Regions from separate parts of the Streptomyces sp. NPDC008001 genome, predicted to be linked through region 3. Evidence: riboswitches for the same ligand, from Rfam matches in the RefSeq annotation. Region 3 holds a riboswitch; each other region holds the start of a gene.
The links. A riboswitch is a leader RNA that binds a small molecule or an ion and turns the genes downstream of it on or off. The one in region 3 is predicted to bind cobalamin.
Positions count from the first base shown of each region.

Region 1: linked by a shared signal. The riboswitch ahead of ACFZCD_RS14340 (prenyltransferase/squalene oxidase repeat-containing protein) and the one ahead of metE (5-methyltetrahydropteroyltriglutamate--homocysteine S-methyltransferase) in region 3 are both predicted to bind cobalamin.
Region 2: linked by a shared signal. The riboswitch ahead of ACFZCD_RS20470 (HoxN/HupN/NixA family nickel/cobalt transporter) and the one ahead of metE (5-methyltetrahydropteroyltriglutamate--homocysteine S-methyltransferase) in region 3 are both predicted to bind cobalamin.

Region 1 is NZ_JBIBIZ010000005.1:40,271-42,522, forward strand. Features, by position in the region: gene ACFZCD_RS14340 (prenyltransferase/squalene oxidase repeat-containing protein) at 1-894, opposite strand, end outside; cobalamin riboswitch at 1,048-1,190, opposite strand; gene ACFZCD_RS14345 (aldehyde dehydrogenase) at 1,529-2,252, shown strand, end outside.
Region 2 is NZ_JBIBIZ010000007.1:316,457-318,708, reverse strand. Features, by position in the region: gene ACFZCD_RS20470 (HoxN/HupN/NixA family nickel/cobalt transporter) at 1-892, opposite strand, end outside; cobalamin riboswitch at 923-1,142, opposite strand; gene ACFZCD_RS20465 (FAD-dependent monooxygenase) at 1,257-2,252, opposite strand, start outside.
Region 3 is NZ_JBIBIZ010000001.1:433,536-435,787, reverse strand. Features, by position in the region: gene ACFZCD_RS01925 (hypothetical protein) at 1-131, opposite strand, end outside; gene ACFZCD_RS01920 (hypothetical protein) at 328-741, shown strand; cobalamin riboswitch at 827-1,037, shown strand; gene metE (5-methyltetrahydropteroyltriglutamate--homocysteine S-methyltransferase) at 1,213-2,252, shown strand, end outside.

The sequences.
Region 1 (2,252 bases), on a different contig from region 3:
CGGCATGGACGGCAGCAGATAGCCGCCGTTCTTGTCCAGGGCGGCCACGAGGTAGCCGTCCACGGCCTCGGCGGCCGCGGCGGCGTCCTTCGGCCGGGACTTGTCGTCCTCGCCGGAGCACTCCAGCGCCTTGACGGGCCGGTCGGCGCCCTCCTTCAGGGGCTCGACGACGAAGCCCTTGCCGCGCGTGGCGAGCGCGGCGGCGGCGCTGGCGAGGTTGTCGGCGCGCAGCCCCTTGTCGTCCTTCAGGTACGCGAACGCGCCGCGCTCACCCTCCTTCGCGTCGCAGCCGAGCTGGAAGGTCAGCAGCGTCTCGACGGGGTTCTTGCCGTCCTTGGCCGCCTCCTTGGCCGGGTCCTGGCCGGCCGCGGTGAACGCGCCGAGGGCGATGGAGGTGGAGTTGGCGTCGCTGGGGATGCCGGCCTGGTAGCCCCAGCCGCCGTTGTCGTTCCGGTGCGCCTTGAGCCAGTCCAGGCCCTTCCTGACCGCGTCCGCGCGCCCGCCGGCGGCGGCCAGGCCCTGCACGGCCGCGGCGGTCGCGTCCGTGAACTCGTCCTTCTTCGGGTCGCACGCCTTGCCCGTGTCCGCCCGGTAGCCGGGGAAGCCGCCGTCGGCGCACTGCTGGCCCGTGAGCCAGTCGACCGCCTGCCGGTTCGGGAGGACGCCCGTGGCGCTCTGCGCCATGAGGGCCAGGGACTGCCGGAAGACGCCGTCGAACTTGGGGTCCGCCGTGCCGTAGAGCCCCTGTGCCGGGGACGGGGAGCCGTCGGCGAGGGCGGCGGGGGCCGCGGCCGCGCCCAGGACGGCGGCAGCGGCCAGGACCGCGGCGCCGCGGCGCGCGTGGACGGCGAGGGAGGGGGCCATGGGGTCGTCGTGCCTCTCGGTGGGTGTCACTGCGGGGACCGGCGGACGGGGTGTGCGGACGGGACGTCCGGCCGCGCACGGCCGCCTCCCCGCGGGCTCCGCGCGGTGGCACCGGGCTCGGCTCCGCATACCTCGGCGGTGCCGGCGGACCGGGCGGCACCGCCACGCGGCACGACCGGCTCCGGAAAGCCTGCCGCCTGGCCCGGGTGGTCCGGCTCGTACGGCGGCGCCGGGCGGCGGGCCGTGCTCACGGTTGCGGGTCAGCGCCGGATTTGCACCGGCTTCCCCCGTTCCGAGGCGGGATGAAGTTGTCACGGACACTTTAGCCGGACGGCCTGAAGATCAACCGTCCGGCGGCCCCGCCCTACGGTGCCTGCGGGCCGTTGCCCGCCGTCGCGCGAGCTGCTAAGTGTCTGATGCTGCGTCAGATACGGCGCGCAGGGCGCCGCGGACGCGCGGGAGGCATCCGGACATGAGCCAGGACTTGAACCAGGACCCGCCCCAGGCCACCGCTCAGCACATGGACCCGGACCCGGCCCGGGCCACTCCTCAGGACGTGAACCGAGGCACCCCCCAGGGCGTGCGCGGGGCCACGCCCGGGCAAGCGCACGGGCCGCTCGGTCACGGGCTGATCGAGCACGGGCAGCTCTTCATCGGCGGCGTCATGGCCGACCCGGCCGGCCGCGCCGTCATCGACGTCGTCTCCCCGCACACCGAGGAGGTCATCGGCCGCGTCCCGCACGCCTCGCGCGAGGACGTCGACCGGGCCGTCGCCGCGGCCCGTACGGCCTTCGACTCCGGCGTCTGGGCCGACCGGCCGCTGGCCGAGCGCATCGAAGTCGTCACTCGCATCAAGGACGGCATCGCCGCCCGGCACGAGGAGATCGCCCGGGTCGTCTCCGCCCAGAACGGCTCGCCCTACTCCTGGAGCGTCCTCGCGCAGGCCCTCGGCGCGATGATGGTCTGGGACTGCGCGATCGCCGTCGCCCGCGACCTGCCCTACGAGGAGCGGCGGGCCGGCGCCCTCGGCCCGCTGCTGGTGCGGCGCGAGCCCGTCGGCGTCGTCGCGGCCGTCGTCCCCTGGAACGTCCCGCAGCTCGTGACCGCGGCCAAGCTCGCGCCCGCGCTGCTCACCGGCTGCTCGGTGGTGCTCAAGCCCTCGCCGGAGACGCCCCTGGACGCGTACCTCCTGGCGGAGATCGTCACGGAGGCGGGCCTGCCGGAGGGAGTGCTGTCGATCCTGCCCGCGGAACGGGAGGTCAGCGAGTACCTGGTCGGGCACCCGGGCGTCGACAAGGTGGCCTTCACCGGCTCGGTCGCGGCGGGCAAGCGCGTCATGGAGGTCGCGGCACGCCACCTCACCCGCGTCACCCTGGAGCTCGGCGGCA
Region 2 (2,252 bases), on a different contig from region 3:
CGACGGCGATGGACAGGCCCGTGATGGTGAGGTTGTAGTAGACCTTGCGGACGGGGTTGGAGAACGCCCACTGGTAGGCGAAGTTCATGAACGTGCCGTCCAGGGTGTCGAAGAGGCTCATCCCGGCGGCGAACAGCAGCGGCAGGCACATGATCGCGTACCAGGGCAGGCCGGCGGCGGCGCCGCTCCCCGCCATCACCATCAGCGTGACCTCGGTGGCCGTGTCGAAGCCGAGGCCGAAGAGGAAGCCGAGCGGGAACATCTGCCCGGGGCGGGTGATGGAGCGGGTGAAGCGGCCGAGGATGCGGTTCATGAAGCCCCGCGAGTCCAGGTGCTGCTCCAGCTCGGCCTCGTCGTAGCGGCCCTCGCGCATCGCGCGGAAGACGCGCATGATGCCGGCGAGGGCGACGAGGTTGAGCGCGGCGATGAGGTAGAGGAAGCCGCCGGAGACCGTGGTGCCGACCAGGCCGAGCGTCCGGTGGGTGGTGGACCCCTCGTCCATCAGCTTCCCGGCGAGCCGGGTGCCGCCCGCCACCAGCAGCGTCAGGAGGACCACGACGCCGGAGTGGCCGAGCGCGAACCAGAAGCCGACCGACACCGGGCGCTTGCCGTCGGCCATCAGCTTGCGGGTGGTGTTGTCGATGGCGGCGATGTGGTCGGCGTCGAAGGCGTGCCGCATGCCGAGGGTGTAGGCGGTGACGCCGAGGCCGGCGCCGTAGACCTGGGAGCCGACGGTGTAGTGGCCGGGGGCGACGAGCAGGTAGAGCACGCCGAACGCGACGACGTGCAGGGCGGCGACGACGGCCAGCAGGCCGGCGGTCCGCACGGTGTCCTGGCGGCGCCAGTGGAAGGCGGCCGCGGGGCCGCCGGGAGAATCGGTGGGTCGGGACATCTTGGGTTGAACGCTCCAGCACCTCGTGGACCATTTGCGAGATGCCGTGGCCGGTCTCCTGGCTTACGGGTCCGTTCGCGCCCGTCCCCGCCTTCCCGGCAGCCGGCTGCGGCCAGTGGCTCCGCGCGCCGTGGGGCGGCGCGCGGAACGGGACGGTCACTCCCCGATCACAGTGGCGAGGGCCGCTCCGGACTGGGACCTCGACGGTCCTTCACCGGTCTTCCCGAACACCACGGCCGGGTCACTGTAACGCTCGGGGGGCCTTGACGCGAAGGTTCCGCAGCTGCGAGGAGTTTGCAGCTGCCGGGGGCGGGGTGGGGGAGCACGACCTGGGGAACGGTGCGCCGTCCCGGCCGGGCCGGGGTCAGGCCTCCCGCGGGCCGTCCAGCGCGCGGCCGCCGAAGCTGCCCTCGCCCTCGGACGCCTCCTGCCACCAGGCCTCCAGGGCGGCCTGGTCCATGCCCGCCCACACGGGCGTGGCCCGCACCTGCGCCCGGCCGAGCCGGCGGCCGAGGTCCACCACCGCGCGGCCGGCGGGCGACCGCGCGGCGTCGTAGGCCGCCACGGCCTCCGCCCAGCTCCCGGCGGAGGCCAGGCAGCGCTCCAGCACCGCGGCGTCCTGCAGCGCCTTGACCGCCCCGCTCCCGGAGTGCGGCCGGGCGACGGCGGCCGCGTCGCCGACGAGCACGAGCCGGCCTTCCCCGTAGTGCGGCACGCACAGGTCGTAGACGGGCTGGACGTAGGTGGCGTCCTTGGGCGTGCGCCGGACGACCTCCTGCCAGTACGGCGGGAAGTGCGCGTCGACGACGGCCCGGTGCTGGTCCGTCAGCGCGTCGGGCACCTCGCCCGGCGGCAGGCCGGCCGCGTCCTTCAGGGACAGGCCGTGGGCCGGGTCGGCGGGCACGGCGTAGAAGACCCAGTTGGCGCCGGTGCCGGTGCCGCCCGGCCCCGGGATGCGGTAGACGATCATGTGGCCGCCGGGGAAGGCGACGGTGGCCGCCTCGTCGCGCGCCCACGCGCCGGGCGGGCCGGGCAGTTCCTCCTCCGGGAGCACGCCGCGCCACGCCAGGTATCCGGCGTAACCGGGCACCGTCGCGTCCCGGGTTGCGGCCCGGACGACGGAGCGGTACCCGTCGGCGCCGACCACGAGGTCGAACCGCTCCTCGCGGCCGCCGGCGAAGCGCAGCACGGCCCCGTCCGGCCCGGGCAGCACCTCTTCGACCGCCGTCCCGCGCTCGTAGGCGACGGAGGAGGGTATCCGCGCCCGCAACCCCTGCCAGAGCGACCCCCAGTTGTACGAACGGAACCCGAACGGCAGCGTCCCGATCCTCCGTCCGGCCCTGTCCGCGCCCTCCCGGAC
Region 3 (2,252 bases):
TCCGGCCCCGTGCCCAGGGCGAACACCGTGCCGGTCCCTCCGGAGAACAGCAGCAGGACGGAGACCAGCACGGCGATCGCAGTCCGCATCGCGGACTGCGGCGGCGGCGGCGCGGGGCTCCACAGGGTCACGCACCAAGCGTAATCAGTCAATTACTTTGGGCGCATTCCACCGTTCGGGTGAGGGCGCCGGAGCCGGTGGCGCATCTCCGCGCAAGATCGGGGCACCTGGCCCGTATGGTCGCACAGCCCGCGGCAGAGGACCCGGGCGCGCCGTACGGTCGGAGCAGGGCCTCCCCGCGCACGGCGGCAGCCCCCGAGCACGGCCATGACGGCGATGAAGGAGGAGCAGGTGACGGACGCCCGGGAGAGTGCGGACCACGTCAGCGTGCATCTGACGGACTGCGGCCATCAGGACGCGGGCGCCGTCTTCGGCGTTCTGGAGGCCGCGTTCCCCGAAGCCGGGCCGCCGCGCAGCGAGACCAGCCCGGGCGCCCCGGGCGCGGGCCCCATGATCTGGTGCATGACCGTCGACACCCGGACGCGGCAGGGCGGCGGGGAGCAGCCGGGCGGGGTCCCCCTCTCGGGGACGGTCACGGCCGACCTCTTCGGCGCCGCCGATCCCGTCCGCCAGGTCAAGGAGGAGCTGGAACGGGCCTTCGCCGCCGAGCACCGCGGCCATGTGTCGGGCGAGCACGAGATGGAACTGCGGCTGCGGCTGGGGACGCGAACCGCCTCCTGAGGCACGCTCCTTCGCGCACGTCCACCGTGTCCCACGCCACAGTCCGGTATCCGAACCGGTCTGTCCGTGGCGGTGCCCGGCGTCCTAGAGTGACGGTGCAGCCGGTTCGCCCTGCTCGCCAGGCAGGCGCGTCGCAAGAGGGAACCCGGTGGGAATCCGGGACTGCCCCGCAGCGGTGAGCGGGAACGACCGCCGTCATACGCACTGGACCCGTCCGGGTCCGGGAAGCGACGGCCAGTAGGTGCCATGTGGCGTGCCCGCGAGTCCGAAGACCTGCCGACTGCCCGTGCGCTGCCGAGCGCACGGAGATCCCGGTGACCTCGAGGGCGGGTCGGCGCGCATCAGGCGGGCACGGGCGGCGGCGCACACGCGTTGCGCGTCCCTGTGGTGTCCCGTCCGGTCCGGCGTCCCTTCGCGCCTTCCGTCCGTCCCGGGGTCATGGACGCACGCACACTCGCGAAGGAGAGTTCCGTGACCAGCAAGTCCGCAGCCGCGGCAGCACAGGCCACCGTCCACGGCTACCCCCGGCAGGGCCGGGACCGTGAACTGAAGAAGGCGATCGAGGGGTACTGGAAGGGCCGCGTCACGGCCGGTGCCCTGCGCGACACGGCCGCCGCGCTGCGCCGCACCAACTGGCAGCAGCTCGCAGAGGCCGGGATCCGGGAAGTGCCCACGGGCGACTTCTCGCTCTACGACCACGTCCTGGACACCAGTGTGATGGTCGGTGCGATCCCCGCACGGCACCGCGCGGCCGTCGAAGCCGGTGCCCTCGACGGCTACTTCGCCATGGCCCGTGGCACACAGGATGTCGCGCCGCTGGAGATGACCAAGTGGTTCGACACCAACTACCACTACCTGGTCCCCGAACTCGGTCCCGGCACGGTCTTCACCGCCGACCCCGCCAAGCAGGTCGCGGAGCTGAAGGAGGCCCTCGCCCTCGGTCTGACGGGGCGTCCGGTCCTGGTCGGCCCCGTCACGTACCTGCTGCTGGCCAAGCCCGCGCCCGGCGTCGATCCGGGCTTCGAGCCGCTCACCCTCCTCGACCGGCTGCTGCCGGTGTACGCCGAGGTCCTCGCCGACCTGCGGGCCGCGGGCGCCGCCTGGGTGCAGCTGGACGAGCCCGCCCTGGTGCAGGACCGCTCCCCGGCCGAACTGAACGCCGCCGCCCGCGCCTACCGCGAGCTGGGCGGTCTCGCCGACCGGCCGAAGCTGCTGGTCGCGTCCTACTTCGACCGGCTGGGCGAGGCGCTCCCCGTGCTCGCCAAGGCCCCCGTCGAGGGCCTCGCCCTCGACTTCACCGGCCCGGCCGCCGCCAACCTGGACGACCTGGCGGCCGCCGGGGGGCTGCCCGGCAAGCGGCTCGTCGCCGGCGTGGTCAACGGCCGCAACGTGTGGATCAACGACTTCGAGAAGTCGCTGTCCACCCTCGGCACCCTGCTCGGCCTCGCCGGCCGCGTCGACGTCTCCTCGTCCTGCTCCCTGCTGCACGTCCCGCTGGACGCGGCGGCCGA